DNA from 4 places in the Kitasatospora arboriphila genome. Region 1 is predicted to be linked to each of the others. Evidence: riboswitches for the same ligand, from Rfam matches in the RefSeq annotation. Region 1 holds a riboswitch; each other region holds the start of a gene.
What was found. A riboswitch is a leader RNA that binds a small molecule or an ion and turns the genes downstream of it on or off. The one in region 1 is predicted to bind cyclic di-AMP.
Positions count from the first base shown of each region.

Region 1 (7,676 bases):
AGGCCCGGCAGGCCGACGCCCAGCTGCTCGGCGGCGACGCGGCCCTGCAGCGCCAGCTGCTGCTCCGCCAGGGCGTCGCCCCCGCCGACGTCCCCGGCTTCTACCGGCAGCAGATCGGCATCAAGAAGATCGCCTCGGCGGCCGGCCAGGACGCCCGGACCGAGCCGGGCGACGCCGTGGTCCGCAAGGCCCTCGCCGACGCCGGCCGGGAGCTCCGGGTCGAGGTCAACCCCCGCTACGGCCGCTGGGACCCGCAGCAGATCGCCCTGGTCGACAGCACCACCGACTGGCTGCCGCAGCGCGCGCCGTCCGCCTGACCGGTCCGCCCGCGGCGCCCGGCGGGACGCGTCGGGGCGCCGCCGAGGGACGGTAGGTTCGGGGGTGTGGAGACTCCGAAGCTGATCCTGCTGACCACCACCCACCGGGTCGCCCCCGGCCTGCTGTCCTGGCCCGCCTGGGAGGCCCTGCGGTCGGCCGGCCGGGTGCTGGCCGCCGACCCGGAGCACCCGCAGCTGCCCGCGCTGCGGCAGGCCGGCGTCGAGGTGGAGACCGTCGAGCGGACGTCCGCTCCGGCGCTCGCCCGGATGCTGGCCGAGGCCGCCCCGGTGGTCTGGCTGGGCAGCCCGGACGGCGACCCGGGCCTCACCGACGCCCTGGCCCGGCTCGCGGTGGAGGAGGCGGGCAGCGTCCCCGAGATCGAGCTGCTGCCCGGCTCGTACGACCTGCCGGGCGCGCGGCTGCTCGACCTCGCCTCGGTGATGGACCGGCTGCGCTCGCCCGGCGGCTGCCCCTGGGACGCCGAGCAGACCCACGAGTCGCTGGTGAAGTACCTGGTCGAGGAGGCGTACGAGCTCGTCGAGGCGATCGAGGAGGGCGACCGGGAGACGCTGCGCGAGGAGCTCGGCGACGTCCTGCTGCAGGTCTTCTTCCACGCGCGGATCGCCGAGGAGCACCCGGAGGACCCGTTCTCCGTCGACGACGTGGCCGGCGACATCGTCGAGAAGCTCATGTACCGCCACCCGCACGTCTTCGGCGACGTGGAGGCCACCGGCTCCGACCAGGTCGAGGCCAACTGGGAGCAGCTGAAGGCCGCCGAGAAGCAGCGGGAGTCGGTGCTGGACGGCGTCCCGTCGGGCCTGCCCGCCCTCGCGTACGCGGCCAAGCTGGTGTCCCGGGTGCGCCGGGCCGGCTTCACCGCCGTGTCGGACGCCCCGTACGAACTGCCGCGGGAGCTGACCGCGGAGAACGCCGGCGAGCTGCTGCTGGCCGTGGCGCAGCGCGCCTACGACGCCGGCGTGGACGTCGACGCGGCGCTGCGCGGTGCCGCGCGGCGCTACCGGACGGCGGTGCGGACGGCCGAGGGGCTGTCGGACTGACGCTGCGGCGGGACGACCTCGCTGATCGCCTCGCCGACCAGGGCGAGCAGCTCGGCCAGCGGGGCGAGGTTGTCGTCCAGGTCGGCGAAGGAGACGATCCGCTCGCCGTGCGGGCCGGCGACGGCGAAGAGGTCGATCCGGCCGAGGTGCTTGCTCGCGGTGTCGACCAGGGCGGCGACGTCGCTGGGCTGGTGGACGTCGCCGCTGACGCCGACGACCGGGCAGCCGGGGCGGTCGAGCTCGGTGGCGAGGTCCTCCGCGACACCCGGGCGCAGATCGGCGACGAGCATGCCCGCGGCGCCCGCGGCGGCGAAGCGGCGGGCCAGGTCGGCCCCCTCGCCCCCGCTCAGTACGGCGATGACGACCACTGCCCCGGCTACTCGCACGGCCTGCTCCTCTCTGAGCACGACACCCCGCGGGCGGCTCCGCACGTCCGCCCTCACGGTTATCGGAGGATCGTAGGCACCTCGCGACCCTCCGCAACAGGGATTACCCCCCAGGTGACCAGGCTCACGCCCGTCCGGGCCGATCGGATCCGGCCGTCCCGCACGGGCCCTCGGGCAGCGCCTCCCGACGGCGCCCGCGCGGGCCGGGCGGGCCGGTCGGGCACCGTCGGGAGGGGCGCCCGGCAGCGGATACGGTCGGGGCATGCCGGAGACCCCCCGACCCGACGACCGACCCGAACTCTTCACCTGGGAGTTCGCCGCCGACCCCTACCCCGCGTACGCCTGGCTGCGCGAGCACGCGCCGGTGCACCGCACCACGCTGCCCAGCGGGGTGGACGCCTGGCTGGTGACCCGGTACGCGGACGCCCGGCAGGCGCTCGCGGACGCCCGGCTCTCCAAGAACCCGGTGCACCACAGCGAGCAGGCGCACCGCTCCGGCAGGGTCGGCATCCCGGGCGAGCGGCAGGCCGACCTGATGACCCACCTGCTGAACATCGACCCGCCGGACCACACCCGGCTGCGCCGGCTGGTCTCCAAGGCGTTCACGCCGCGCCGGGTGGCGGAGTTCGAGCCGCGGGTGCAGCAGCTCACCGACCGGCTGATCGACTCCTTCGCCGGGCGCGGCACGGCCGACCTGATCCACGAGTTCGCCTTCCCGCTGCCGATCTACGCGATCTGCGACCTGCTCGGCGTGCCGCCGGAGGACCAGGACGACTTCCGGGACTGGGCCGGCATGATGCTGCGACACACCAAGCCGGGCCAGCCCGGCGGGCAGCGCGGCGGCGTCGGCCGGGCCGTGAAGCGGATCCGCACGTACCTGGCGGAGCTGATCCACCGCAAGCGGGCCGACCTCGGCGACGACCTGATCTCCGGGCTGATCCGGGCCAGCGACCACGGCGAGCACCTGACCGAGAACGAGGCCGCGGCGATGGCCTTCATCCTGCTGTTCGCCGGCTTCGAGACCACCGTCAACCTGATCGGCAACGGCCTGCACGCCCTGCTGCGCAACCCCGGGCAGCGGGCGCTGCTGCAGGAGTCGGTGGCACGCGGCGAGAGCGGCCTGCTGGAGACCGGCGTCGAGGAGCTGCTGCGCTACGACGGGCCGGTGGAGCTGGCCACCTGGCGGTTCGCGACCCGGCCGCTGACGATCGGCGGGGTGGAGATCCCGGTCGGCGACCCGGTGCTGGTGGTGCTGGCGGCGGCCGACCGCGACCCGGCCCGGTTCTCCGACGAGAACACCCTGGACCTCGCCCGCGCCGACAACCCGCACCTGGGCTTCGGCCACGGCATCCACTACTGCATCGGCGCCCCGCTGGCCCGCCTGGAGGGCCGGGCCGCCCTGGCGACGCTGCTGACCCGGCTGCCGGACCTCGCCCTGGACGCCGACCCGGCGGACCTGCGCTGGCGCGGCGGCCTCATCATGCGGGGCCTGCGCGAGCTGCCGGTCGCCTTCACCCCGGCAGGGCCGTCCGGGCGGCGCGACACGGTCTGACGGTGTGTCGCACCGGTCGGATCCGGTCGGATCTGAACACTCGTCAATCAGGAGACACCTGCATCGTTCGTGGGCGATTATCGGCTCTCCGTAATTGCTCCGTGATACCCGCGATATGAGCTTGTGATCGGTCGTTCGATCTGCTTACTCTCCCGAACAGTCCGCAGCCGCGGACCCCGGCACGGCAACGCCGAATCCTGTCCGCCGTGCCCGGGCCTCACGACCGAGACCCAGGACAGGGGCGGGGGAACCACGTTCGTCGCCGTCCCCACGGCTAGGGGTGAAGCCGCGTCAGCAGGGCCCCTCCTGCGGCCGCGGCCGGGCCAGCCTCCCGGTCCGAACCCGACAGCTCACCTCGCAGGCGTTCGGAGAGGGACAACCCATGCTCTTCACCGGACCTGGCCGCCACCGCCGCAGGACGTCCGCCGAGAAGGCGGTCGCCGTCGCGGGTGTCACGGGTGTCGGCCTCGCCCTGCCGCTGCTCACCGCGGGCGGAGCCCATGCCGCCCCCGTCTCGATCTGGGACAAGGTCGCCCAGTGCGAGAGCGGCGGCAACTGGAGGATCAACACCGGCAACGGCTTCTACGGCGGGCTGCAGTTCACCGCCCGGACCTGGAAGGGGTTCGGCGGCGCCCGGTACGCCCCGCTCGCCCACCAGGCGAGCAAGAGCGAACAGATCGCCGTCGCCGAGAAGGTGCTGGCCTCCCAGGGGCCCGGCGCGTGGCCGGTGTGTTCCAAACGCGCCGGCCTGACCCGCGCGTCCGCCGGGAGCGGCGGGACGCGCAGCGGCACCGGACAGACGCAGGCCCCGGCGGCCCCGTCGTCGCCGTCGCCACAGTTCCCCGGCCGCGGCGGCTTCGACGCGGACTCCGGCGTGTACTGGTACCAGAAGGACGACCAGTGGTACTGGACGGCGCACCAGGAGGTCTACGAGCGCCACCTGCCGCCGGCGCCCACCGGGCCGGCCGACCCGGCCGACGACGGCGCCGACGAGGGCGCCCGCACCCTGCAGGCCGTTCCGGTGCCCTCCCTCGGCCGCGAGCAGTACACCGTGCAGGAGGGCGACACGCTGTCCGGCATCGCCGCCGCGCACGGGCTGCCCGGCGGCTGGGAGCAGCTGTACACGAACAACCGCGAGGCCGTCGGCGCCGATCCGGACCTGATCCTGCCCGGCCAGCAGCTGCGCCTGGCCTGACGGTCCGGCACGGTACGAACGGTCCGTCCGCCCGCGGGGCGGCACCCGCGGGCGGGCGGCCGGTTTTGTGGTCCTTCAGGTGAACTACCGGCGAGTAGACCGGCCACACGGTGAGACAGGGCCATGCGCGGCACGGCCCGGTGGGCCCGTGCGGTTAGGCTCTGGTCGTAACGACCCTCATCCGCTTCCGCTAGGAGATGCCTCGTGCCGTCCATTGATGTCGTCGTAGCCCGCGAAATCCTCGACTCCCGCGGTAACCCCACGGTCGAGGTCGAGGTCGGCCTCGACGACGGCAGCACCGGTCGTGCCGCTGTCCCGTCCGGTGCCTCCACCGGTGCCTTCGAGGCCCTGGAGCTTCGCGACGGCGACAAGAACCGCTACTTCGGCAAGGGCGTGGAGAAGGCCGTCCTCGCCGTCATCGAGCAGATCGGCCCGGAGCTGGTCGGCTACGACGCCACCGAGCAGCGCCTGATCGACCAGGCCATGCTCGACCTGGACGCCACCCCCGACAAGTCCTCGCTCGGCGCCAACGCGATCCTCGGCGTCTCCCTCGCCGTGGCGCACGCCGCCTCCGAGGCCAGCGACCTGCCGCTGTTCCGCTACCTGGGCGGCCCCAACGCCCACGTGCTGCCCGTCCCGATGATGAACATCCTCAACGGCGGCTCGCACGCGGACTCCAACGTCGACATCCAGGAGTTCATGATCGCCCCGATCGGCGCGGAGTCCTTCTCCGAGGCCGTCCGCTGGGGCGTCGAGGTCTACCACACCCTCAAGGGCGTGCTGAAGGAGCGCGGCCTGTCCACCGGCCTCGGCGACGAGGGCGGCTTCGCGCCGAACCTGGACTCCAACCGCGAGGCGCTCGACCTCATCGTCGAGGCCATCAAGAAGGCCGGCTACACCCCGGGCAAGGACGTCGCGCTCGCCCTGGACGTCGCCTCCTCCGAGTTCCACAACGACGGCGCCTACACCTTCGAGGGCAAGGCGATCTCCTCCGCCGAGCTCATCGACTACTACGCCGAGCTGGTCGCCGCGTACCCGCTGGTCTCCATCGAGGACCCGCTGGACGAGTCGGACTGGGACGGCTGGAAGGCCATGACCGACAAGCTGGGCGACAAGGTCCAGCTGGTCGGCGACGACCTGTTCGTCACCAACCCGGAGCGCCTGCGCCGCGGCATCGAGACCGGCACCGCCAACGCGCTGCTGGTGAAGGTCAACCAGATCGGCTCGCTCACCGAGACCCTGGACGCCGTCGAGCTGGCCCAGCGCAACGGCTACCGCTGCATGATGTCGCACCGCTCCGGCGAGACCGAGGACGTCACCATCGCCGACCTCGCCGTCGCCACCAACTGCGGCCAGATCAAGACCGGCGCCCCGGCCCGCTCCGAGCGCGTCGCCAAGTACAACCAGCTGCTGCGCATCGAGGAGATCCTCGACGACGCCGCCGAGTACGCCGGCCGGGGCGCGTTCCCCCGCTACAAGTACGAGGGCTGAGGCTGACACCCGCGCGCTGACACACGGCCGCTGGACCGGTGCCCCGGCAACCACCCCGTAGGGTGGGGGCCGGGGCACCGGCGTGAGCAGGAGGGGTACGAGCGATGTGGAAGATCCCGGGACTGGCGGGGCGTCCGCGCTTCACCAGCCGCGCCACCGTGCTCGTGCTCGTCCTGTGCTCGCTGGTGGCGATACTCGCCTACCCCACCCGGCAGTTCCTGACGCAGCGCTCGGAGATCGCCGACCAGCGGGCCAGGGCGGAGCACGCCCGGCAGCAGGTCGACGAGCTCCGGCGGGCGAAGGCCCGCTGGCAGGACCCGGAGTACGTGAAGGCGCAGGCCCGCGAGCGGCTGCACTTCGCGATGCCCGGCGAGACCCCGTTCGTCTCGGTCGACCCCTCCGCCTCCCCCGGCCCGGCCTCCGCCGACGCGCTGCCCACCGGCCCGGTCAGGGCGGCCAAGCCCTGGTACACCACCGTCCTCGAGTCGGTCGACCTGGCCGACTCGACGCCCGCTCCTCACGAAGACAGCACGCCATGACCTCTGAACAGCACCCCGCCACCGACGGCACCGTGTCGGACGCCGACGTCGCCGCCATCGCCGCCCAGCTCGGCCGGGTCCCGCGCGGGCTGCGCGGGGTGGCCCACCGCTGCCCCTGCGGCAACCCCGACGTGGTCGAGACGGCACCCCGGCTGCCCGACGGCACGCCCTTCCCGACGCTCTACTACCTGACCTGCCCCAAGGCGGCCTCGCTGATCGGCACCCTGGAGGCCGACGGCGTGATGAAGGATCAGAGCACCCGCCTCGCCGAGGACCCGGAGCTCGCCGCCGCCTACCGCGCGGCCCACGAGGACTACATCGCCCGCCGCGACGCCATCGAGGTGCTGGAGGGCTTCCCCAGCGCCGGCGGCATGCCCGACCGGGTCAAGTGCCTGCACGTGCTGGTCGGCCACTCGCTGGCGGCCGGCGAGGGCGTCAACCCGCTCGGCGACGAGGCCATCGGCATGCTGGAGGACTGGTGGGCCAAGGGCCCGTGCGTCTCCCCGGCCGAGGTCGAGGCGGCCGGCGAGCGGGTCCTGCGCAACCGGGCCAAGGAGCAGGACCACGCCGCGGTCATCGCGGCCAAGGAGCAGAAGACCGCCGAGCGCGCCGCCAAGCGCGCCCGCGCCGAGGAGGAGGACCAGTGACCGCCACCCGGGTCGCCGCGATCGACTGCGGCACCAACTCGATCCGGCTGCTGATCGCCGACCTCGACCCGGCGACCGGGGAGATCGCCGACCTCGACCGCCGGATGATCATCAACCGGCTCGGCCAGGGCGTCGACTCCACCGGCCGGCTCCACCCGGACGCCCTGGAGCGCACCTTCGCCGCCTGCCGCGAGTACGCGGAGATCGTCGCGGCGCACGGGGTGGGCCCGGAGCGGATCCGCTTCGTCGCCACCAGCGCCTCCCGCGACGCCGAGAACGCCGCGGAGTTCACCGAGGGCGTGCGCGGCATCCTCGGCGTCGTCCCCGAGGTGGTCAGCGGCGACGAGGAGGCCCGGCTCTCCTTCACCGGCGCCACCAAGGAGCTCACCGGCGGCTCCCTCAAGCCCCCGTACCTGGTCTTCGACCTCGGCGGCGGCTCCACCGAGTTCGTGCTCGGCGGTGACGAGGTGCAGGCCGCCCGCTCGGTCGA
Region 1 is NZ_BAAALD010000079.1:9,223-16,898, reverse strand. It holds gene ABD353_RS30010 (SurA N-terminal domain-containing protein) at 1-317, shown strand, start outside; gene ABD353_RS30005 (nucleoside triphosphate pyrophosphohydrolase) at 384-1,376, shown strand; gene ABD353_RS30000 (SDR family NAD(P)-dependent oxidoreductase) at 1,334-1,762, opposite strand; gene ABD353_RS29995 (cytochrome P450 family protein) at 2,025-3,314, shown strand; cyclic di-AMP (ydaO/yuaA leader) riboswitch at 3,526-3,692, shown strand; gene ABD353_RS29990 (LysM peptidoglycan-binding domain-containing protein) at 3,697-4,509, shown strand; gene eno (phosphopyruvate hydratase) at 4,714-6,000, shown strand; gene ABD353_RS29980 (FtsB family cell division protein) at 6,105-6,539, shown strand; gene ABD353_RS29975 (DUF501 domain-containing protein) at 6,536-7,186, shown strand; gene ABD353_RS29970 (Ppx/GppA phosphatase family protein) at 7,183-7,676, shown strand, end outside.

Region 2 (7,676 bases), on a different contig from region 1:
CGCTGCTGTCCCAGCTCGGTGAGCCGTTCCAGGTGGCCGACACCTTCTGCGGCGGGGTGACGGTCACCGTGACCGTCCAGGAGGTGATCGCGGTGCTGCCCGCCGTCACCGTCACCTGCCCGTTGAAGCCGCCGTTCCAGCTCTGCGTGAGGCTGTAGGCGGCCGTGCAGGAGCCCGAGCCCGTGCCGCCTCCGCCGCCCCCGCCGCCCGAGCCCGAACCGCCGAGTGCGGTCAGCACCGCGGTGTACGCGGCCTTCTTGCCGTAGTTGCCGTCGAACAGCAGCGGGGTGCCGCTGCTGCGCCACGAGTACTTGTCGGTGATGCCCCACACCGTGATGCCGGTGCACCGGGTGACGGCCAGGCAGGCGTTGACCACGTCGGTGTAGCTGGTGGCCTGCGCCGAGCCGGAGCCCTCGATGTCGAGTTCGGTGATCTGCACGTCCACGCCGAGGTCGGCGAAGCGCTGCAGGTTGGCCCGGTAGTCGCTCGGCACCGGCGAGGCGCTGTTGAAGTGCGACTGGAAGCCCACGCAGTCGATCGGCACGCCGCGCTGCTTGAAGTCCTTCACCATCGCGTAGACCGCGTTGCTCTTCGCGTTCTGCCCGTCGGTGTTGTAGTCGTTGTAGCAGAGCTTGGCGTTGGGGTCGACGGAGCGGGCGGTGCGGAACGCCTCCTCGATGTACCCGTTGCCGAGCTTGTCCTGGAAGGGCGAGCTGCGCCGGGCGCCGCTGCCGCCGTCCTGGAAGGCCTCGTTGACGACGTCCCAGGCGTAGATCTTGCCCTTGTAGTGCGTCATCACCTGGGTGATGTGGTTGTTCATCGCGGTGCGCAGGTCGGCGGCGGACAGGCCGCCGACCCAGCCGGGAAGCTGGGAGTACCAGACCAGCGTGTGGCCGCGGACCTTCATGTTCTTGCCCTGCGCGTGGGCGACGATCTGGTCGGCGGACGCGAAGTTGAACGAGTTGCGGGTGGCCTCGACGGCGTCCCACTTCATCTCGTTCTCCGGGGTGACCGCGGTGAACTCGGTGTCCAGGGTGCTCGCGTAGGCGGACTCGCCGAGGTGGCCCGCGGCCACGGCGGTGCCGAAGTAGCGGCCCTTGGCGGCGGCTGACGCGCCGAGCGTGCTCGCGGCGTCGGCGGTGCCGGCCGCACCGGCCAGGCCCGCCGCGGCGAGCACACCGGCCGTACCGGCCAGCAGCACGCGGCGGAGCAGCCCCGGGGCACCGGGGGAGCGGTGGATCATCGACAACCTCTTCTTCCGTCGGCCGGACGGCAGTGGGGCCCGTCCGGACAGGCTGGGTGGGACCTGTTGCGGTGCTGTGCGTCCGCCACGCGGCCAGCGGCGGGAGGTCGATCGCCGACGAGTATGTCTCTCTTGTCGAATGCGGGTCAATACTGATTTTCGAAGTGATTGGCGAAAGTTTCTATCGATCGATGGCAGGCTTCGGTGCTTGCTGTAAGCGAAGCCTGACGGGGCGGCGGGCCTTGGTTCTGGCCGGGTTTGGCCAGAAGTGGCGCGGCTGTTGTCGAAAACTTTCGCTCGTGTGTGGGCATGCAGAAGGGCCGGGCGCCGCAGCGGTGCTGTGGGCGTGCGGCGCCCGGCGGGCGGCCCGGTGGGTGGGGTCCGGGGCCGCCGATGGGGGATGGTCAGCGGTGCGTGCCGGCCGGCAGGCCGAAGGCCAGCGCGGGCGAGGCGTTGGCGGCCAGGGTGTGGGCCTGGGCGGGCCACCACGCGCCGGCGGCCGGGTCGGCGGCGCCGTACTCGGGATCGGTGCCGCCGGTGGTGCCTCGGGTGCAACTGCCGTCGGACTCGCCCGGCACCTTGACCCAGAGGAAGGCGTCCAGCAGCGGCGTGCCGGTGTCGGCGGTCGGACGGGTGCCGAGGCCGCGGCCCGGCGGGTTGCACCAGGTCTGCGGGTCCGGGTAGGTCGCGGTGGGCGTCCACGGGCCCTGCCCGTTGCGGCTGCTGTCGACCACGAAGTGCGGCAGCTTCGCGTCGGCGGGGACGTGGGCGGTGTACCAGGCGTCCGCGTCGGCCTGCGGCCAGTACTGGTTGGCGCAGTCGTCGGCGACCGCGCCCGGGGTGTGCGAGAGGTACCAGCTGCACTTGGCGACCTGGGTGCCGTAGCGGACCAGGTCGGCGTCGCGCTGGTAGTTGGAGACGTTGAGGAAGAAGCCCTGGGCGCGCTCGACGCCGCCGTCCACCAGCAGCTTCGCCATGGTGCCGGTGGACTGCCAGGCGCTGTGGCCGGCGTCCAGGTAGACGGCCGCGTGCGGCTGCTCGGCGAGCCGGTCGACGGCGCCGTTGATCTCGGCGAGCCGGTCGGCCTGCTGTTGGGCGGTGCCGCCGCAGTAGGCGGGGCTCAGGGCGAGGCCGTCCGGCTCCAGGACCACCACCGTGCGGCGGTCGCCGATGCCCCGGGCGAGGCCGTCGACCCAGGCCGCGTACTCGGCGGAGTCGGAGGCGCCGCCGGCGGAGTACTGCGAGCAGTCCCGGCCGGGCACGTTGTACGCCACCGCCACGGGGGTCTGGTGCTGCCGCGCGGCCCTGGCCTGCAGCTGCGCCATCGCGGTGGTGGTCTCCTGCGGGGTCGCGGTGCCGTTGAACCACTGGGCCACCGGGTACGAGCCCATCTTCGCCATGGCGAGCGCGTTGCCCCAGTCGCCCGCCCCGAGGTCGGCGGCGGCCTGATGCAGGGCCTTGCTGTCGAGGTCGACGTAGAAGCTGGTGCCGGGGCCGGGTGCCCGGCCCGCGGCCCGGTCGCTGCCGGGGGCGGCGGACGCGGTGGCGGGCAGGCAGCAGACCGCGGCGGCGGCGACGGCGGCGCTCGCGGCCGCGATTCGACGGCGTGGGCGGGACACGTGCGGCTCCTAGGGCTGGCGTACGGGCTGCGCAGGGCGAGGGTGCGGGCGACTCGTGGGAGCGCTCCCAAGCGCGAGGGAAGTTCTAGTCGCAGCCGTCCGCCGCGTCAAGGCTCCGCGCAGGACGGGTGGTTGGGCGCCGGGCCGGCAGGCGTGCGGGGCTCCGGGCGCCCTCGGGATGTTTGCGGCCGAGTCGTTCACTCCGCTGAATCCGCTGCCTGGGCCTGCGGGCGTCGAGGAGGCGCGCTGCGATCAATGTTCCGCTGTGTCACAGGCATTGACGCACTGTCAGGTTCGCGCCTACGGTCTGGCCATGGATGAAACCATCGTTCATTGATGTGAACGTCGATGGTTGACTCCGGGGTCGCCCCCGCCCGTGCGGATCGTCCGGGCCCGACCCCGCCCCCCGTCCGCCGTGCGGTGTCGAGCAGGCCTGCCGCCGCCCGCCGGGCGGTACCCCCCACCCGTCCTATCGAGGGACTGATTGTCATAATCGCAACAGTTCGACGTGCCGTGCCCGGACGCCGGGCGCTGGCCGCCGCCGTCGGCGCCGTGCTGGCCGCCGGCCTCACCGCCACCACCGCCGGGCCGGCGCAGGCCGCCGCCTACGAGAGCTCCCCGTACGGCTACGCCGCCGGCACCACCGGCGGCGCCGGCGGCAGCCGCACCACCGTCACCACCCTGGCCGCGCTGAGGACCGCGGTGGCCGGCAGCGCCGCCAAGACCGTGTACGTCTCCGGCACCATCGCGCTCGCCGGGCAGGTGGACGTCGGCTCCAACACCAGCGTCATCGGCGTCGGCGCGGGCTCCGGCCTCACCGGCGGCGGACTGCGGGTCAAGAACGCCACCAACGTGGTGCTCCGGAACCTGAACATCAGCAAGGCCGTCGGCACCGACGCCATCACCGTCCAGGCCTCCACCAAGGTCTGGGTGGACCACAACGACCTGTCCTCCGACCGCAGCCACGGCAAGGACTACTACGACGGCCTGGTGGACATCACGCACGGCTCGGACAACATCACCGTCTCCTGGAACAAGTTCCACGACCACTACAAGGTCAGCCTGGTCGGCCACTCCGACGGCAACGCCGCCGAGGACACCGGCAAGCTGCACGTCACCTACGGCCACAACTGGTTCGACAACGTCAACTCGCGGCTGCCCAGCGTCCGTTTCGGCACCGCCCACGTCTACAGCAACTACTTCGGCAACGTCGGCGACAGCGCCGTCCACTCGCGGATGGGCGCCCAGGTGCTGGTCGAGCGGAACGCCTTCGCCGGCTCCTTCGAGTCCGTCACCACCACCGGGGACAGCAAGACCGACGGCTACGCCAACCTGTTCCGCAACGACCTCGGCTCGACCACCACCGACATCACCCGGACCGGCAGCTTCACCGCCGCGCCCTACGCCTACGACCCGACCGGCGCGGACACCGTGGCGGCCGTGGACACCGCGGGCGCCGGCACAGGCCGGATCTGACGCCGGACCGGTGCGGCACCGGCCGGACCCGGTGCCGGCCGGATCCGACGCCGGAACAGCAGGACGCCGGCGGTCCCGGGAGCGTCCCGGGGCCGCCGGCGTCGGTGCGCCTGCGGTGCCGCTGTTACTTGATCTTCAGGACCTGGCCGGGCTTGATGAGGTTCGGGTCCTGGCCGATGGTGCCCTCGTTGCCGTCGTAGACCTGCTTCCAGCCGCCGAGCTTGTTCTTGTCGGAGATGTCGGAGAGCGTGTCGCCGGCCGCCACCGTGTACGTGTCGGGCTGCGCGGCGGGCGTGGTGGCCTGCGGAGCCGGGGTGGCCGTGGTGGCCGTGGTGGCCGTGGTGGCGGCCGGGTCGGCGGTGGTGCCCGGGCCGGTGGTGGCCGGCGCGGTGGTGCTCGGGGCCGGCGTGCCGGGGGTGGTGGCCGGCGCGGTGGTCGCGCCGGGGGTGACCGGCTGGCCCGTGATCGGGTCGATGACCGGGGGCGCGGCGTCCGGTGCGGCGGTGCCCGGGGCGGGCGTGCCGGGGGCCGTGGTGGTGCCCGGCACCGGGGCGGTCGTGGTGCCGGTCGGGTCGGGGGTGACCGGGAGGCCCGTGATCGGGTCGATGGTCGGAGGCGTGGTGGCGTTGCCCTGTGCGGCGGGCAGGGTCGGCGCGGTGGTGGCCTGGCCCGGCGCCGTGGACTGGCTCTGGGCGGTCGGGGCCGTCGGGCCGGTGTAGTAGTCGTAGATCTCCTGGCTGGTCGTCCAGTACCACTGACCGTCCACCAGGTACCAGTAGACGCCGCTGGCGTCCCGGCCCTGCATGCCGGTGAAGACCGGCGCCGAGGCGCCGCGGTCGGTCGGCGCGGTGGTGGCGGCCGGCGCCGTCGAGCCCTGGGAGTCCTGGTCGACCGTCTCCGGCTTGCCCTCGCCGGTGAGGCCCGCGGACTTGCCGCAGTTGCCCCAGGCCTTCGCGCCGCGGTCTTCCAGGACGCGCTCTGCGACGGCGATCTGCTCCTCCTTGGTGGCCCGGTCGGGCGTGGAGGCGAACTTGTCGCCGCCGTAGGCGACCCAGGTGCGCAGGTCGAGCTGGAGGCCGCCGTACTCGCCGTTGCCGACGCTCTTGCCCCAGTTGCCCGCGCTGGCGCACTGGGCCACCGCGTCCCAGGTGGTGACCGGGGCGGCGTGGGCGCCCGTCGCGGTGAGCAGCGGGATCGCCAGACCCGCACCTGCCACACCTGCGGCCGCGACGGCGCGCTCGGTCTGGGTGGGGCGGCGGTGACGGCCCGAGCCGATGAAACCCATCGAGTTCCCTCTCCGCACGCCTGCGAGGTGAGCTGTCGGGTTCGGACCGGGAGGTGGCCCGGCCGCACTGAGGCGGCTTCACCCCTAGCCGTGTGGGGGCGGCGTCGAAACTGGGTCCCCCGTCCCTGCCCAGGGTCTGGTCGGTGACCCGGTCGACGCGGTGGGCAGGGTTCGGCGTGCCGCGCCTCGGGCGCCCGTGCTGTCGGGCTGAGGTGGACATTAGAGGGATCATCACTGCGATAACAAGCCAGCATCCCGAACATCACACAATCATCACGAGTGCTTCGGTGCCGCATGCGTGCATTTCGGCCGCACGCCGCCCCGCGCGCCACTGCCCGCCCGCGCGGCGCCGCAGGTCGCGGGGGGCGGCAGCGGCCCTGACGTGTCCGCGGCGGCGCGGATCGGACGAATTCCGTGGAAATTCCCTGGGAAATTCCCGGTGGCATTTCTGTGCGGCGGGGCGGCGAAGTCGGCCGAAAATGCACGCATGCGGGGCCCGGCGGGTCCGCCGCCGGGCCCCGCCGGGACGATCACGGCACGAACCGAGGGTCCGGCGCGGACCGGAACGGAAGGTTCGGGTCCGCCGGGCGCCCGCGGCGGCCATCCGTTCGTGTCGGAACGGGGATCGCGCGGCGGGTGTCCGCTCAGCCCTCCGCGGGCCAGCAGGCCCGCACGTCGGCGGCCTCCGCCGCGGTCAGCGGCCGGTGGCCGAACACGACGTCGTCCTCGTCGAAGGACCACTCGGCGTACATCAGCAGCACCGACCGGCCGTCGCCCTCCCACAGCACCGCCCGGCGGCCCAGATCGCCCTGGGCGGACCACTCCACGTACCGCAGCGGACCGCGGCGGACGCTGCAGCGGTCGACGGAGGCGCCCTCCGGAGGGAACAGGCCGGCGACCGAACCGGCCGAGGACGGCGCCCAGCGCTCCCGCACCTCCGTCAGCCGCACCACCTCCTCGACCGCGACGCGCACCCAGGCCCCGCCCGGGCGGGCGTCGGCCACCGCCAGCGGGGTGCAGCGGACCAGGGCGTGCTCCGGCAGCCCGTCCGGGTCGTCGGGCACCCCGTTCAGCGCCGTCGCGGCCGGAGCGAACAGGCACCAGAACGGCCCCTCGACGAGCAGCGGACCGTCCAGCCCGAGCATCCGCTCCTCGCCGGCCACCGGCATCCGGTCGGTCTGCGCGACGCCCCGCCCCTCGTACGGCGACTCGGCGCAGTCGGGATCGGGCCAGCGGGCGAGGGCGGTTCCGGCGGCCGCCGCCCACGCGGGCGCGGGCGAGGCGGACCAGGCGCGGCGCGGCGCACAGCCGCAACCGGCGCCCGCCACGGAGACGATGAGGGTCATGCCCGCATGGTGGCAAACCGGCCGGAGCCCGCGCCCCGCGGGGCGCCCCACCGCCCCGGCCGCGGGCCCGTACGGGCCGTCAGGCCGCCTCGGTGGCGGGCGCCGGTGCGGGAGCGGGCCGCTCGGCGGCCGGCCGGCCGCGCAGACCGGCGAGGACGGCGAGCGCGGCGAGCAGCACCGGCACGGCGACCACCCGGAGCCCGGTGGCCATGCCCGCGGTGAACTCGGCCGGGCCGTGGGCCGCGCCGCCGGTACGGGAGGCGAGCACCGTGCCGACCACGGCCACGCCGAGCGCCGCACCCAGCTCCCGGGCCGCGGTGTTCAGCCCGGCACCCAGCCCGGCCTGCCCGGGCGGGAGTTCGGAGACCACGGCGTGGGTCAGGCCCGGGGCGGACAGCCCCATGCCGGCCGAGAGCAGCAGCAGCCACAGCGCGTACACCGGGTACGGGGTGCCCGGGCCCGCGGTGGAGACGCCCAGCAGCCCGGCGCCGATCAGCGCCAGCCCGCCGCCGGCCACCCACCGCACCCCGTGCCGGGCCTGCAACCGCCCGGCGAAGCGCGGCACCAGCGCCATGCCGACGGTCAGCGGCACGATCGCGAAACCGGTGCGGGCCGGCGAGTAGCCCTTGGCGTACTGCAGGAACTGCGAGTTGACGAAGAACAGCGCGAACAGGCCGAAGAACGAGGCCGCCGTGCCCAGCACCGCG
Region 2 is NZ_BAAALD010000101.1:4,504-12,179, reverse strand. It holds gene ABD353_RS33205 (glycoside hydrolase family 10 protein) at 1-1,243, opposite strand, end outside; gene ABD353_RS33200 (glycoside hydrolase family 6 protein) at 1,648-2,862, opposite strand; gene ABD353_RS33195 (pectate lyase family protein) at 3,376-4,338, shown strand; gene ABD353_RS33190 (transglycosylase family protein) at 4,463-5,623, opposite strand; cyclic di-AMP (ydaO/yuaA leader) riboswitch at 5,625-5,776, opposite strand; gene ABD353_RS33185 (hypothetical protein) at 6,268-6,969, opposite strand; gene ABD353_RS33180 (MFS transporter) at 7,049-7,676, opposite strand, start outside.
Region 2: linked by a shared signal. The riboswitch ahead of ABD353_RS33190 (transglycosylase family protein) and the one ahead of ABD353_RS29990 (LysM peptidoglycan-binding domain-containing protein) in region 1 are both predicted to bind cyclic di-AMP.

Region 3 (7,676 bases), on a different contig from region 1:
CCCGCAGCACACCGGCATCGACGCCGGGGCGCTCCGGCCGGCCGGCGGCGCGGCCGACCTGCCACCGGACCAGCGCGAGGAGGACGGCCGCTCGGTCTGCTTCGACTCCGTGCCGCTGCCGGAGCCCGAGGAACTGCTCGGCGGACCGGCGCTGCGGCTGCGGGTGCGCTGCGACGGCCGCCACGGGCAGGTCGCCGCCCGGCTCTGCGACGTGGCACCGGACGGATCGTCCACGCTGGTCACCCGGGGTGCGGCGGCGCTGGCCGGCGGCACCGGCCCGGTCGAGGTGGAGGTGGAGCTCGCCCCGGTCGCGCACGCCTTCCCCGCCGGGCACCGGATCCGGCTGGCGCTCTCCTCGGCGTACTGGCCCTGGCTGTGGCCGGTCGCGGAGACCGGTGGCTTCGAGGTGGACCCGGGCGGCTCGGTGCTGACGCTGCCGGTGCGGCACCTGGCGGCGGGCGCCGGCCGCGGGCCCGGCCCCACAGGGGGAGCCGGGCCCGCGGGGAGCCGCCGGACGGGCCGTCAGACCCGGACGATCGCCGAGATCGGCATGGCCGTCGCCGAGACGTAACGGACGACCGCACCGGTGTGCGGCGCGTGGATGACCTGCCCGCCGCCCACGTACATGCCGACGTGGTGCTGGTCGCCGTAGTAGATCACCAGGTCGCCGGGCTTGGCGTTGGCGATGTTGGTGCCGATGTTGGTGCCCGCGCCGGCCTGGGACTGCGAGGTGCGCGGGATCGAGACGCCGGCCTTGCCGTACGCCCACTGCATCAGACCGGAGCAGTCGAAGGTGCTCGGGCCGGTCGCACCGTACACGTACGGGGCGCCCAGCGCGGACTTGACGGCCGCGATCGCCTTGGCGGTGTACGAGCCCGAGGGCACGTCCACACTGCCGAGGTCGGGACGGGCGGTGTCCCGCGAGGCGCGGTCCGCGGAGGACTTGGCCGCGGAGGCCGCCTTCGCCTCGGCCGCGGCGAGGTCGTCCTTCTCCTTCTGCGTGAGGGTGTTCAGCAGGGCGCTGGCCTTGGCCAGCTTGTCCTGGAACTCCTCCTTCTTGGCCTTCAGCGCGCGGGTGCTGGTGTCCAGCTCGGCGAGCTTGTGCTCGGCCTCGACCTTCTGGCCGTCCAGCTTGGCCTGCTCGGCCTTGAAGGACTTGAGGGTGTCGGCCTGGGTGGCGCTCATCCGGCTGACCGCGCCGGCCTGGCCCAGGAACTCGCCCGGGTTGCTGGAGAGCATCAGCTGGACGGTCGGCGAGATGCCGCCGTCGCGGTACTGCTGGGCCGCGACCTCGGCGAGGCGGCCCTGGACGCCGCTGACCTCCGCCTGCTGGCGGGCGACCTGGTCCTGCAGCTGGGTGACCTGCTTCTGCAGGTCCTGCTGCTTCTGCTCGGCCGCGAGGTAGGCCTCGTTGGAGGCCTCGGCCTGCTCGTTGAGCTGGTCGACCTGGGCCGCGACCTGCTCCTTGGTGGGGGTCGGGTCCGCGTGCGCGCCGGTCTGCGAGGAGAGGGCCACCGCAGTGGCGGCTGCCGCAGTCAGGATCGAGGCACGGGTACGGCCGACGGGCTTGGGACGACGATGGGACGCCACGAAGGCGGACTCCTTCTTCCTCACACCGCCTACCGGGTGAGCTGACGGGTTCGGGCCGGAAGCATTGCCCTACGACGCCTCACGCCCGCACCCGCCCGTCCGCGGTCCGACCGCGGCCCGGCCGGCGCGGCCGACCTGACGCCGATTCACCCCGGGGGAAACGTGGTTCCCCGGCTCCGTTCGACAGCACCCCCGCAGGGGCTCCCCGTGGACGGTCGGGACCGTCCTGCTGCGTCGCGGACTCGGCGGCGACCACCGCCGCCGCCCGGGTTGGGCGAACCACTGTGCGGTGATCCGTGGGGATGACCCTAGTAACCGATCCGTGATCCGTTCAAATCCTTGTCAGAAAAACGACGGGGAAATGTTGTCGTGAAAATGTGATTGCGACCGCCGGTGACCGGTAATCCACGCTCGGCTGACGCGATGTCACCCGTCGGCGGACAAAACGCGACGCCCGGGCGTGTCGGAGATCACACGGTGATCGCGACGCGCCCGGGCGTGTCATGCGGCATCAGAAACGCCGCAGGTGAGGCTTATGTCCGAATTGCTACTGGAGGGTCAGACGCGGCGGATCGTCTTGATCGGCAGGGTGTCGGCGTCCATCACCTTCACCACGTCGCCGGTGTGCGGCGCGTGGACGACGAGGCCGTTGCCGATGTACATGCCGACGTGGTGCGCGTCCGAGTAGTAGATGACGAGGTCACCCGGCTGGGCGTCGGCCAAGGAGGGTACCCGGGCGCCGACGCTCGCCTGCGACTGCGAGGTGCGCGGCAGCGACACGCCGGCCTTGGCGTACGCCCACACCATCAGACCGGAGCAGTCGAAGGAGTTCGGGCCGGTGGCGCCCCAGACGTACGGGGTGCCGCGCTTGCCCATCGCCGCGGCGACCGCGGTGGCCGCGTAGCCGGAGGCCGGCGGCAGGCTGCCCAGGTCGTAGCGGCTGTCGCCGCGCGAGGCGCGGTCGGTGCCGAGGACCGCGGCGCGCTCGGCGGCGGTCAGCGTGCTCAGCAGGCTCTGGGCCTCGGAGAGCTTCTTCTGGACCTCCGACTTGGCGTCGTTCAGGACCTGGGTGGAGCGGTCCAGCTCGGACAGGATGGCGGCGGCCTCCTGCTTCTGCTGGTCCAGCCGGCGCTGCTGGTCCCGCAGGCCCTTCAGCGTCGAGGCCTGGGTGTCGGTGGCCTGCTCGTTGCTGGACGCCTTCGCGAGGTAGTTGTCCGGGTTCGAGGAGAGCATCAGCGCGACCGTCGGGTCGACGCCGCCGGTGCGGTACTCGTCGGCCGCGACCGCGGACAGGCCCGACGCCACCTGGGAGAGCTGCTCCTGGCTGCGGGCGATCTGGTCCTGCAGCTGGTCGGCCTGCTTGCGGAGCTGGTCGGCCCGCTCCTTGGCGCCGTTGTACTTCTCGGCCGCCTGCTCCTGCTCCTCGAGCAGCTTGTCGACCTGGACCTTCACCTCGTCCTTGCTCGGCTTCGCCGGCGCGGCATGCGCGGCGGCCTGGGCCGACAGGGCGACCGCGGTCGCGGCGGCAGCGGTGAGCACGGTGACCCGCGCGCGGCTCGGCTGCTTGGGACGGCGGTGGGAGGCCAAGGGACTAGCTCCTTCTTCCTGCTGGACTCACCCGATCGGGTGGACGTCCGGAAAATAGGTTTGACGCCAGACCCTAGTGAAGATCCGCCCCCTGCGCCACTCCCGTGCCGGGCGAACTTGGCGCGGAACGCTGGATTTCACCACCCCGACACAACCCCGCCACCATGCCCTCCACCTGGGCCGACGACCCGTCAGGGCCGGGCGAGCCGGTTGAGCAGCAGGATCGACGCGACCGGGCGTGCACCGGCCTTCCGTACGCCGTCCGCAACCTCCCGATCCGTGGAGACCACCACGACCGGCCGGCCCTGCGGCTCGGCCCGCACCAGGCGGCGGATCAGCTCGTCCGCGGTCTCCCCGGTGCGGCTGAAGCGCACCCGGACCCCGCGCGGCGGCGCCATGATCACCGGGACGTCGAGGTCCTGCCCGTCGAAGACGCAGGTGACCTCGGCCTGGGTGCGCTGCGCGAGCATCGCCAGACCGCCCAGCAGCCGCATCCGCTGCTGCTCCAGCGGCAGCGTCGGATACCCGGTCTTGGTCACGTTGTAGCCGTCGACGACCAGGTGCACCTGAGGGATCGCCAGCAGCTGGTCGAGCAGTGCGGGGTCGTCCTCCGCCAGACCGCGGCGCGCCACGTCGTGCGGGTTGGCCGAGCCCGGCTCGACCGCCTCCACCAGGTCGGCCGGGCGCAGCTGCGCCACCGGCAGCGCCAGCTCGCGCTGCAGGCCCTGCGCCGACTGCAGCACCGTGTCGAGCAGCAGCCGCAGCCGCATGTCCTCCACGCTGCGGCCCTCGCGCGCCGACCGCCGGCCGGCCTCCGCGGCCGTCTCCAGCTCGGTGATCCGGTGCCGCAGCCGCCGGGCCTCGCCGTCCGCCGCACTGCGCTCGGCGGCCGCGGCGGCCCGCGCCGCCTCCAGCTCGGTCGCCAGCTTGCGGGCCTCGGCCTGCGCCCGCCGGGTGTCGCTCTCCAGGCTCCGGACGCGCTTGCGCAGCGACTCCGCCTCCCGGCGCACGCCCTCCGACTCGGCGCGGTGCCGGTCCAGGTCCGCGCGGGCGGCGGCGCGCACCTCCGTCAGTTCGGCCTGCAGCTTCTCCACCACCCGGGCGGCCTCGGCGGCGGCGCCCTCGGCGTCCGCCCGCTCGACCTCGTCGCCCGCCTCGACCACCAGCCGGCTCCAGCCGGCCGGGCGCAGCAGGTAGGCGGCGGCGGCCACGTCCATCGGGTCGGCGGCGGCCGGCACCGCGCCGGACTCCAGCGCCTTCACCAGGTCGGGCTGGCCGAGCCGCAGCCGATCGGCTATCCGGACGCGGAAGACCGGCTCCGCGTCCAGCGCCGCGGCCAGCGCGGTCGCCGCGTACTTGGCGCGCCGGGCCGGGGTGAACTTGGCGTACGGGCGCAGACCCGCGGGCAGTTCGCCGGGCGGGATGGCGCCGAGCGCGTCGGCGGCGATGCCCACGACCCGGCGGCGGACCCCTTCGGGCAGCGGCCGGTCCAACTGCTCGGACGGTGCGTCCCCGGCCGCGGGCTCCTGCCCGGCCCCGGCGGCGTCCGGCAGCTCCGCGTCCGCGGCGGGCTGCTGCCCCTGCGGCTCGGCCGGCCCGCTCGCTGCGTCCACCACGTCCTCGGCTCCGATTCTGGTCCCCGGGCCCGCGGCCGGTGGCCGCTGCCCTCGAAATGCACCGCTCTGTGCAATTGTCCCGTCTACCGTGCCCAGCCGGGCACCGCGCCACACACCCCGGCGGCGCCAGGGGCTCCACCGGGGTGTGTCGGAAGCGCGAGGCTCAGGCCTTCGGCTCGTCCTCGGCCGGCTGCTCGTCGGCGCCGGCGCCGGGGCGGGCCACCAGCTCCACCTGGTCGACCGCGTTGCACCAGCGGCAGCGGACCGACTCCAGGGTCTCGCTGAGCACCTCGGTCTCCTCCACCTTGGACTCGCCGCCGAGGTCGAAGTGGAGGTACTCCACCACCCGGGCCGAGCGCGTCACGTCGAAGCGGGTGAGGTTCCCGCAGAGCGTGCAGCGCCAGCGGGTCTCGGCGGTGGGGGCGGCGATGGTCATCGGAGGTCCTCTCGGATGGTCCGGGTCCGGTCCTCCAAGCCTATTGCGTGCGGCTCTTCCGGCGGTCACCGGTCCTGAAGGGCGGACAGGTCACCCGCTTGCTGCACCCGCGGTGTCACCGCGGGTGCACCGAGGAATGCTCGCTGTCATGGCCGTCCCCGCCCCCGTCCCCGCCCCCGTGCGCGCAGCGGCGGGCCGGGACGCCGCCGCGCCGGCGCGCACGCCGGTCGTCACCTACGCGCTGATCGCGCTGAGCGCCCTCGTCCTGCTGGCCGGCCCGAGCTTCGGCCTCAATCCGCGGTACGGCACCGGCAACGCCCGCGTCTGCGCGGAGCAGCGCTTCGAGCAGCACTGGGGGGCCGTCCCCGCGGAGCTGCTCGCCAACCGGCCCCTGGACGCCGGCCGGCTGGCGACGCTGCCCCCGGCGGTGCCCGGCTGCACCGTCCCTCCCACCCCGCACAAGATCCCCTTCCTGTCGGTGCTCAGCTCGCTGTTCGTCCACGCGGGCTGGCTGCACCTGGTGGGCAACCTGCTCTTCCTCTACGTCTTCGGCCCGGACGTGGAGGAGCGCCTCGGACGGCTGCGCTTCCTCCTCTTCTATCTGGGCATCGGCTACCTGGCGACGTATGGCTGGGCACTGGCGGAGTCGGACTCCACGGAGTCGGTGCGGGCACTGGTCGGCGCCTCGGGGGCGATCGCCGGGGTGCTCGGCGGGTACCTGCGGTGCTATCCGCGGGCCCGGGTCACCGCGTTGGTGCCGGTGCTGTTCTTCCTGCCGCTGCGGTTCCCGGCCTGGCTGGTGCTCGGCCTGTGGTTCGCCCTGCAGTGGTGGCCGGTGGGCCCCGCGGTGCCGGGCGTGGCCTACCTGGTGCACGTGATCGGCTTCAGCGCGGGGTGGCTGCTCGCGCGCCCGGTGCGGCCCCGGACAGGGCAGACGCGCCGCCTGACGGCGGATACGCTGGGCGGAACCCCACACACAGGAGCCGAAGAGTGATCACCGCGATCGTCCTCATCAAGACCAGCGTCGACCGGATCCCCGAGATCGCCGAGGCGATCGCCGCGATCGAGGGCGTCAGCGAGGTCTACTCGGTGACCGGCAGCTACGACCTGGTGGCGATGGTCCGCGTCCGGCAGCACGAGGACCTCGCCGAGGTGATCCCCGGTCAGGTCAACAAGGTCCCGGGCGTCGAGCACACCGAGACCCAGATCGCCTTCCGCACCTACTCCCAGCACGACCTGGAAGCCGCCTTCGCCCTCGGCCTCGACGAGTAGGTAGGAGGGGCAGCACCCCCAGGGGCGCGTGCGCGGTTCCCCGCGCCCCTGAGTGCGTACCCCGAACGTCTCAGGCGGCCCGGTCGGTGTCCGCGACGCAGCGGCCGCCCTCGTTGCGGTAGGACCAGCGGGCGCCGTCGGTGACCAGCTCGCGGACGGCGGCCAGGAAGCGGTCCACGTGCTCCTCCGGGGTGCCCGCGCCGAAGCTGACCCGGATCGCGTTGAGGCTCCGCTCCCCCGGCAGCGACGGCTCCGGCGCGCCGCACGCGGACGGCGCCGCCTCCTCCCCGCCGAGCAGCGTCCGCACCAGCGGGTGCGCGCAGAACAGGCCGTCGCGGACGCCGATGCCGTACTCGGCGGAGAGCGCCGCCGAGAAGTGCGAACTGTTCCAGCCGCGGACGACGAAGGAGAGCACGCCCACCCGGGCGGACCGCTCGCCGAACAGGTTGAGCACCTTGACCTCGGGGATCCCGGCCAGCCCGGCGGTGAGCCGCTCGACGAGCGCCTGCTCGCGGGCCTCCAGGGCGTCGAACCCGGCCTCGGTGAGCGCCCGGCAGGCGGAGGCGATGGCGTAGGCGCCGATCACGTTGGGCGAGCCGGCCTCGTGGCGGGCCGGGCCGGTGTGCCACTCGACGGCCACCGAGCCGTCGGCCTCCCGGGCGACGGTGCGGCTGGCGCCGCCGCCCGCCAGGTAGGGCTCGGCGGCGTCGAGCCAGTCGCTGCGGCCGGCGAGCACCCCGGCGCCGAACGGCGCGTAGAGCTTGTGGCCGGAGAACGCGACCCAGTCGACGTCGAGTTCACGGACCGACAGGCGGTGGTGCGGGGCGAGCTGGGCGGCGTCCAGCACCACCCGGGCGCCGTGCCGGTGGGCGGTCTCGGTGAGTTCGGCGATCGGCCACAGTTCGCCGGTGACGTTGGAGGCGCCGGTGACGCACAGCAGGCGCGGGCCGTCCGGGGAACCGGCGGCGAGGGCGGCGTCCAGGGCGGCGACGGCCTCGGCGTGCGAGCGCGGGGCGCGCAGGTACTCGACCGTCAGACCGGCATGGCGCCAGGGCAGCAGGGAGGCATGGTGCTCGGTCTCGAAGGCGAACACCCGGGTGCCGGCGGGGAGGGCCCCGGCGAGCAGGTTGAGCGAGTCGGTGGTGGCGCGGGTGAACACCACCTGGTCGCCCTCG
Region 3 is NZ_BAAALD010000075.1:27,577-35,252, reverse strand. It holds gene ABD353_RS29375 (CocE/NonD family hydrolase) at 1-571, shown strand, start outside; gene ABD353_RS29370 (C40 family peptidase) at 523-1,590, opposite strand; cyclic di-AMP (ydaO/yuaA leader) riboswitch at 1,601-1,789, opposite strand; gene ABD353_RS29365 (C40 family peptidase) at 2,149-3,177, opposite strand; gene ABD353_RS29360 (NYN domain-containing protein) at 3,369-4,730, opposite strand; gene ABD353_RS29355 (hypothetical protein) at 4,957-5,229, opposite strand; gene ABD353_RS29350 (rhomboid family intramembrane serine protease) at 5,378-6,223, shown strand; gene ABD353_RS29345 (Lrp/AsnC ligand binding domain-containing protein) at 6,220-6,501, shown strand; gene ABD353_RS29340 (aminotransferase class V-fold PLP-dependent enzyme) at 6,572-7,676, opposite strand, start outside.
Region 3: linked by a shared signal. The riboswitch ahead of ABD353_RS29370 (C40 family peptidase) and the one ahead of ABD353_RS29990 (LysM peptidoglycan-binding domain-containing protein) in region 1 are both predicted to bind cyclic di-AMP.

Region 4 (7,676 bases), on a different contig from region 1:
AGCAGCGCCGACAGCTGTTCGTCGGGGCCGAACCGGTCCGGGTAGGCGAACAGCAGGTACGAGCTGAGGGTGAGGGCGAAGGTGCCGTCGGCGAACGGCAGCCGGGGCAGTTCGGCGGCCACGTAGCGGTGGGGGTGGGCGGCCCGGTCGGCCGTGAACAGCTCCCGGGCCCGGTCCCAGCTGCGCAGGTACTTGTCGTACCGGAGGTGGCGGGGGGAGGGGTAGCGCTGCGGGGTGCTGCACATCTGCGCGGCCATGGCGTCCCGGCCGGCGCGGGCCAGGTCGGCGAGCACGGCGGGCGGCACGGCGTACAGCGGATCGGCGGCGACCACTTGGCAGCCGAGCGCGCGGGCCTCGGCGGCGAGCCCGGCGGCGCCGCCGGGGCAGTCCAGCAGCGGACCGGACAGGCCGCGCAGCACGGCCCGGCTGAGGCCGAAGGAGGCGCAGTACTCGTCGAGCGGACGGGACGTCACCAGCACGGCGGCTCCCTCGCGGACGGGCGGTGCACCCGGGCGGCGGCCCGGGCGCGGTACGGCCTCATCGGACCACGGCCCCCGGCGGCCCGCATCCGGGCTGCCGGGGGCCGTGGGGGCCGCACCTTGAGGGGCAGTCGGCTCAGCGGCCGCCGAGCAGGCCGCGGGCGGCGAGCCGGTTGACCGCGGTGAGCCCGCGGACCAGCTGCGGGGTGAGCAGCACCAGCACGATGCCGAGGGCGCAGACGCCCGCGATCTGGGCCGGGCTGGTGACGTAGAACTCGTGGTGGCGCCCGGCGTCGGTGGTGAAGTCGTACACCCGGTAGCCCGGCCAGTCGGTGTACCGGGCGAAGACCCAGTGGTAGAGCGGGTACAGCGCGACCACCCAGCCGGTCACCAGGAAGGTCACGGTGACGGCGAAGCTCAGCACCGCCCAGGGGAACATCAGCACCTGGTGCAGCACCGCACGCCAGCCCGCGCCGTCGGCGAGCCGGGCGGTGACGGTGCCCCAGAAGCCGGGGCGCTTCGGGACGACGGGCGCGGGCGCGGCGACCGGCGTGCCGAGCAGGACGCGGGCCCGGTGCCGCTCCAGCGCGCCGAAGCCGCGGGCCTGCACGAGCAGCAGGGCCAGCACCGGCAGGCCGAGTGCGGTGACGAGCAGGCCGAGCCCGGTGCAGAACAGGGCGACGGCGACGACGAAGGCCGCGATCGCGATCGGCAGACCGGTGAGGACGAAGCCGACCTCCCGGTAGGTGGCGGCCGCGAACGGCGCCCGTAGGAAGCCGGGCCGGCGCCCGGCGGGCACGTCGCCCGGGTAGGGCGCGTCACCCGGGTACGGCGCGGCGGTCTGGTGCAGCGGTGCGGTGGTCATCTGTGGCCCCTCGGTGTCCGTTCGGACTGACGACTCCACGGTGCCGGAGCGGGGCGCCCGGGGTAATCCGGCCCACCGGCGGCTCAGGGGTGGGGTTCTCCCCACCCCCGTGCTGCGGCGGGCCGCACCCACTCGTCCTCCAGCAGCGAGAACAGCAGCGAGTCCCGCCACGCCCCGCGCACCAGCAGGTCGTGCCGGATCCGGCCCTCGGGCCGGAAACCGGCCCGGGTGAGCACCCGCACCGAGGCGGCGTTCTCCGGGTCGACCCGGGCGGCGAGCCGGTGCAGGCCGAGCGTCCCGAAGCCGAACCCGCAGAGCAGCGCGAGGACTTCGCCCGCGTAGCCGTTGCCCCAGGTGTCCCGGCGCAGCACGCAGCCGAGGGAGGCTGCGCGGGTGCCTTCGAGTTCGAGGACGGCCTGGCCGATCGGCGGGGTCCCGCCGTCCCGCTCGGCCGGGGCGACGGCGAGCCGGTAGACGGTGCGCGGGTCCTGCTCGGCCTCGTCGAGGGAGAGCTCGACCTGGTCGGCGCACTCCTCCTCGTCGCACACCTCGTACCCGAGGTGCCGGACGGTCTCCGGGTCGCCGAGGACGGCGTGCAGGGCGAGAACGTCCTCCGGGTCCAGCCGGAACTCGCGGATCGCCAGGCGCGGGCCCACCAGGCGAACCTGGCGGACCGTCCGGACCTGTTCGGCTGTCATGGCCGCCGACCCTACCCCGGCCGGCCCGGCCGCACCCCCGGCCGCACCCCCGGCCCGCGGCGGGCCCGGGTGCCGCGCGCCGGACCCCGCACCGGCTACGGTACCGGCGTGGACGACGAAGACCTGCAGCTCATCCCCCGTACCCGCGCCGAGTCCCTGCTCGCCTGGGCGGACGCCGAGGCACTGCCCCCGGTACCGGAGGAGGCCGTCCAGCAGGTCCTGACCCTGCTGGAACTCGGCGGCGCACCGCTCCACGACGGCTGGCCCGAACTCGGCTCCGCCGTGGTCGAACAACTGCTCCACGAACGGCTCCACCTGTACGTCCAGCCGGAGGGCGACCCCGGCGTGTACGGCGAGACCGTCCGGCTGCTGATCGACCACCAGCGGGCCGCCCGGCGGCTCAACGCCAAGCGGCAGGAACGGCTGCACGCCGAGGCGGAATGGCAGGGCGAACTGCTCGGGACGCTGCTGCGGCGGCCGCAGCTGCTGACCTGGCCCCGGCTCTACACGCTGCTGCTGCGGGCGGACGGGGTGGACACCGCGGACACCGACGCGGTGCGGGCCTGGCTGGACGGCTTCCGCGCCCTGGAGCCCGAGGACCGGGCGGCGGCGTACGCGGCCCTGGTCGACGGCGGCGCACTGGACCCGATGACCGGGGCGGACGCGGCACTCGGCTGGGGCGAGGCGCACCTGCTGTCGATCGGCATGGCGACGGACGGGGCGCGGCGGCTGCTGGAGTACGGGCTGATGCAGCGCAGCTACCGGAACCTGGCGGCGCTGACCGCGCAGGGCGAGCCGATGCCGTACGAGCTGCGGGGGGAGTTCGAGGACTTCGAGCAGGTCGTGGCGGACGTCGCGCTGTGGCTGTGCGGGCAGTGGACCGTCCCGGGGCTGCCGGCCCTGCTGCTCACCGACTACCCCGACCTGGCCCCCGAACCCGGCACCGCCGAACTGGAGGCCTACGCCGCAGCCCGCCAGGAGGAGCAATAGGGGCGCGCGGGGGCACCCGGGAAAGGACTTCTCAGGGCTGGACGCCGTGGGAGCGGAGCCAGCCGAGGGGGTCGACGGGGGCGCCGCCGGCGGGGCGGATCTCGAGGTGGAGGCGGGGGGTGGTGACGCTGCCGGTGGCGCCGACCGTGCCGAGGACGGTGCCGCGCTCGACCGGGCCGTCGGTGACCGCGAGCCGGTTGAGGTGGCAGTACCAGACCTCGGTGCCGTCGGGCAGGGTCTCGACGATCCGGTAGCCGTAGGAGCCGGCCCAGCCGGCCGAGGTGACGGTGCCGTTGCCGACGGCGGTGACCGGGGTGCCGGTGGCGGCCTGGAAGTCGAGGCCGGTGTGCAGGTGGGCCCAGTGGCCGCCGGGGCCGTACTGGGCGCCGAGGGTGTAGCCGGTGGTCGGCAGGGCGAGGGCGGTGGCCTCGACGGCGGCCTGGGCGGCGCGGCGGGCCTCGGCCTCCTGCGCGGCGGCGAGGCGGGCGGCCTCGTCGGCGGCGGTGCGGTGGTCGGCCTGCTGCTGGATGCGGGCGAAGAGGGCGAGGCCCGGGTCGGCGGAGTCGGCGGCCTGGTCGGGCGCGCTCACGGCGGGTTCGGCCGCGGCGGCCGGGCCGGGGGCGGCCGCGGTCATGCCGGCGGCGCCGAGGGTGGCGGCCACGGTGGCGGTGACGCCCAGCAGCGGGCTGCCGCCCCTGGTCTGCCGGGGCATCCGGTGGCGGGCCTGGTCGGCCTGCTCCCAGGGGTGGTCGAGGAGCTGGGTGGCTGCGGCGGTGGAGTCCGCCGAGTGCGTCGACGCCACGGGGGCGCACTCCTTTCCTTCCCTCGCCGACCGGGTTAGCTGACGGGTTCGGAGCAGGAAGGTCTCCTACGGCTGGGCCACCGGCCCGGCCGATTCACCCCAAGGAAGGTGGTTCCCCGGCTCCCGTGACCACCGGCGAAGGCAGCCGCGGGATTGAGCGACACGCGCACGGTGCCGTGTCGGTACGGCGTTGCCGACCGCGCTGCGTTATCAAACGTTAATGCTAGGCACGCCTTGATTCCAAGCGTCTGCGACGGTGGATTCGTAAGGGCTACGCGCAGGATGGGCGATTTGCCATAGATTGTGAATCCGCCCCTGACGGAGGGTGATCGCCCCCCTCGGGGTGAGTATCCGTACTCATGCGGGCCGGTGCCCGCTCCGGGACCCTGCAAGGCATGAGCGCACCGATGCAGTCCCGCACCACGGCCGCCTACTACGTGCAGGCCGTCCTGTCCTTCGCCCTCGCCACGGCCGCCCTGGCGATCGGGATCGCCCGCCTCCCGGTGGACGCCTGGATGCGCGCCTTCCTGGCGGTCGCCCTGCTGTACGTGATCACGTCCTCGTTCACGCTGGCCAAGGTGGTCCGCGACCGCCAGGACGCCGGCGAGCTGGTGTCCCGGGTGGACCAGGCCAGGCTGGACAAGCTGCTGGCCGAACACGACCCGTTCCGGGCCGACAACCTCTGAGCCCCCGCGGGCCCGGCCCGCGGCGGTCAGCCGGCGGAGGCGGCCCGGGCCTGCTTGGCGGCGAAGGTCTCGCCGCCGGCCGCCCAGTTCTCGGCCGGGATCTCCTCGACGACGACCCAGACCTTCTCCGGGTCCATGCCGGTCGCCCGGGCGTAGGCGGCGGTGAGCTCGCGGGCGATCTCGGCGCGCTGCTCCTCGGTGCGGCCGGCCAGCTGCTTGACGGTGATGAGGGGCATGACGCCTCCGGTCTCTCGGTTCCCGCGGTCGCCGAAAGCTACCGCAGCCGGCACGAGCCGCCGCGCCGCCCTTGACGGCTAAGGCTATTAGCCGTAGCTTTATGGCTACGGGCAATCAGCCGCGTCAGCGAGGCCAAGGAGGCCGGCCGTGAACGACACCCAGCACGCCCTGCAGACCCGCCACCTGGACGTCCCCGGCGGCCGCCTGGCGTACGACGACACCGAGCAGGGCACGGGCACCCCCGTCGTCCTGCTGCCCGGGATGCTCGACCTGCGGTCGGCCTACCGGCACCTGCACCCGCTGCTCACCGCCGCCGGACACCGGGTGGTCACCATGGACCTGCGCGGCATGGGCGAGTCCTCGGCCGCGTGGGACGACTACTCGCCGACCGCGATCGCCGGCGACGTCCGCGCCCTGCTCGACCACCTGGGCATCGACCGCGCCGTCCTGGTGGGCAGCTCGTACACCGGCGCCACCGTCGTCCGGGTCGCCGCGGACGCCCCGGAGCGGGTCGCCGGGATCGTCCTGGTCGACGCCTTCTTCGAGAACTTCCCGCCGAACCTGCTGCAGAAGGCCATGGTCGGCCTGCTCGCCCCGGCCGTCACCTGGTTCCCCGGGCTGTGGGGCGCCGCGCAGAAGTTCTACTTCCCGACCGCGCGGCCCGCGGACTTCGATGCCCAGCGGGCCCGGCTGGTCGCCGCGCTGAAGCAGCCGGGGCGCCGCCGGGCGGTCCGCGGCTACGTCCGCGGCGACTCCGCGCCGACCGGCTGGGGCGCGGACGTGCAGTGCCCGGCGCTGGTCGTCATGGGCAGCCGGGACCCGGACTTCCCCGACCCGGCGGCGCTCGCCGAGCGGCAGGCCTCGGCACTGCGGGGGCGTATGGTGATCATCGAGGGCGGCGGCCACTACCCGATGGCCGGGTACCCGCAGGCCACCGCCGACGCCCTGCTGCCCTTCCTGGCCGAAGTGAACGAGGTCGCCTGATGCCCCGGGCCGGACTGACCCCCGCCGCCGTCGTCGACCGCGCGCTGGAACTCGTCGACGAGCAGGGCCCGGAGGCCCTCACCCTGGCCGCGGTCGCCGGCCGGGCCGGGGTGGCCACCCCCTCGCTCTACAAGCACGTCACCGGCGGCCTCGCCGAACTGCGCCGGCTGATCGCCGTCCGGGTCACCGACGAGCTGACCGAACGGCTGTCCCGGGCGGTGCTCGGCCGCGGCGGCGACGAGGCGCTCGCGGCGCTGATCGACGCCTACGTCGACTACGCGGTGCAGTACCCGTCCCGCTACGCGGCCCTGCCGCAGGCACCGCAGGACGACCCGGCGTCGACAGCGGCGGCCGGCCGGCTGGTCGAGGTGATCCTGGCGGTGCTGCGCGGGTACGGGCTGGCCGGCTCCGAGCTGATCCACGCCACCCGGACGGTCCGCGCCGCGGCGCACGGCTTCGCCTCGCTGAGCACCGCCGGCGGGTTCCGGCTGGCCGAGGACGTCGCGACCACCCGGCAGCGGCTCACCGGGGCGCTGGTCGCGGGCCTGCGCGACTGGCCGCGCTGAACCGCCCGTGACCCGGCGGCGCCCCGCGCGTTGTGCAGGGCATGAAGAAGCGCAGCATGCTCGCCTTTGCCTCGCTCGCCGTCGGCGTCGTCGCCTCGCTGACCGCCCCGAGCGCCCACGCCGACGGGCCGCGGCACCGCACCGGTGACGCCAGGACGGTCACCGGCACCGAGCTCCCGGACACCGCCGCCGCCGAGCAGGCCGCCGAGGACGCCGACCTCGCCTGAGCCGGGCGGCCCGCCGCCGGCCGCTGCCGCTCCCCACGGGCCCGCGCCGACCGGCGCGGGCCTCCGTGCTGTCCGGGGCGGTGTGCCGGGCCGGGCGGGCGGTGTGCCGGGCGGCACAGCTCCGACCGGGTTGACGCGGGACGGGTCGGCGGCGGATGGTTCTGGGGCACTCCGCCCCCCCGCACCAGGACCGCGCCATGGACACCCTCACCGACCGCCTCCGCAGCAACCTCGACGGCCAGCCGATGCTGGCGACCCTGGGGGTGGAGATCGTCGAGCTGGCCCGCGGCCGGGTGGTGCTCGACCTGCCCGTGCGGCCCGCGGTGACCCAGCAGAACGGCTTCGTGCACGCCGGCGCCATCTCCACGCTCGCCGACGCGGCGGCCGGGGCGGCCGCGCTCTCCCTGATGCCCGAGGGCAAGGACGTGCTCAGCGTGGAGTTCAAGCTCAACCTGCTCAGCCCCGGGGTGGGCGAGCGGCTGCGGGCCACCGGCACGGTCGTCCGCAGCGGACGGACCGTCACCGTGGTCGGCGCCGAGGTCCGTTCGATCACCGGCGGCGTCCCCGGCAAGGAGGTCGCGCTGCTCCAGGGCACGATGATCGCCGTGGAGCACGCCCCGTGACCGCGGCCGGCCCGCGACGGCACGGCATCGTCACCGAATCGGGACACCGGATGCCGCCCGGCGGGGTAGGTCTGGAAGTGGACGGCCCGCACCGGCCCCGGTCCGGCGGCACCCGGCAGGAACACGGAGGACGTGGAGAGATGACCAAGACGGCCCGCAGCACCGCGCCCGCCACCCGGCTCATCCCCGGCCAGCGCCCGCCGGCCGAGCCGCCGTTCGTCCCGCCGGCGGCCGGTCCCGGCACCGGTCCGGTCTCCGCGCTGCGCCGTGCGTTCGCGGTGGCGCGCGGGCTGCGCACGCTGCGTCCCGTCCCGGCACGGGCCCAGGAGTCCTACGGCGAGGTCGACGGCCAGTGAGGATCGACGCGTCGGCGTGCGGTATTCCGCTTGATTGACGCGTTCAGATCACCGTTCTGGCGATCTGTTCACACATACGTAGGATCATCATCCTAGAATTCGCCGCGTGACGATGTCTCAGTGGTGCGCAGCGGCAGCCGTTGTCCTCGCCGTCCCCGCGGTC
Region 4 is NZ_BAAALD010000158.1:1,737-9,412, forward strand. It holds gene ABD353_RS38005 (hypothetical protein) at 1-479, opposite strand, end outside; gene ABD353_RS38010 (sensor domain-containing protein) at 616-1,344, opposite strand; gene ABD353_RS38015 (GNAT family N-acetyltransferase) at 1,428-2,042, opposite strand; gene ABD353_RS38020 (hypothetical protein) at 2,151-3,032, shown strand; gene ABD353_RS38025 (M23 family metallopeptidase) at 3,064-3,834, opposite strand; cyclic di-AMP (ydaO/yuaA leader) riboswitch at 3,844-4,004, opposite strand; gene ABD353_RS38030 (YiaA/YiaB family inner membrane protein) at 4,230-4,520, shown strand; gene ABD353_RS38035 (tautomerase family protein) at 4,547-4,756, opposite strand; gene ABD353_RS38040 (alpha/beta fold hydrolase) at 4,905-5,741, shown strand; gene ABD353_RS38045 (TetR/AcrR family transcriptional regulator) at 5,741-6,307, shown strand; gene ABD353_RS38050 (hypothetical protein) at 6,364-6,534, shown strand; gene ABD353_RS38055 (PaaI family thioesterase) at 6,732-7,157, shown strand; gene ABD353_RS38060 (hypothetical protein) at 7,298-7,513, shown strand; partial or broken gene ABD353_RS38065 (ATP-binding protein) at 7,626-7,676, shown strand, end outside.
Region 4: linked by a shared signal. The riboswitch ahead of ABD353_RS38025 (M23 family metallopeptidase) and the one ahead of ABD353_RS29990 (LysM peptidoglycan-binding domain-containing protein) in region 1 are both predicted to bind cyclic di-AMP.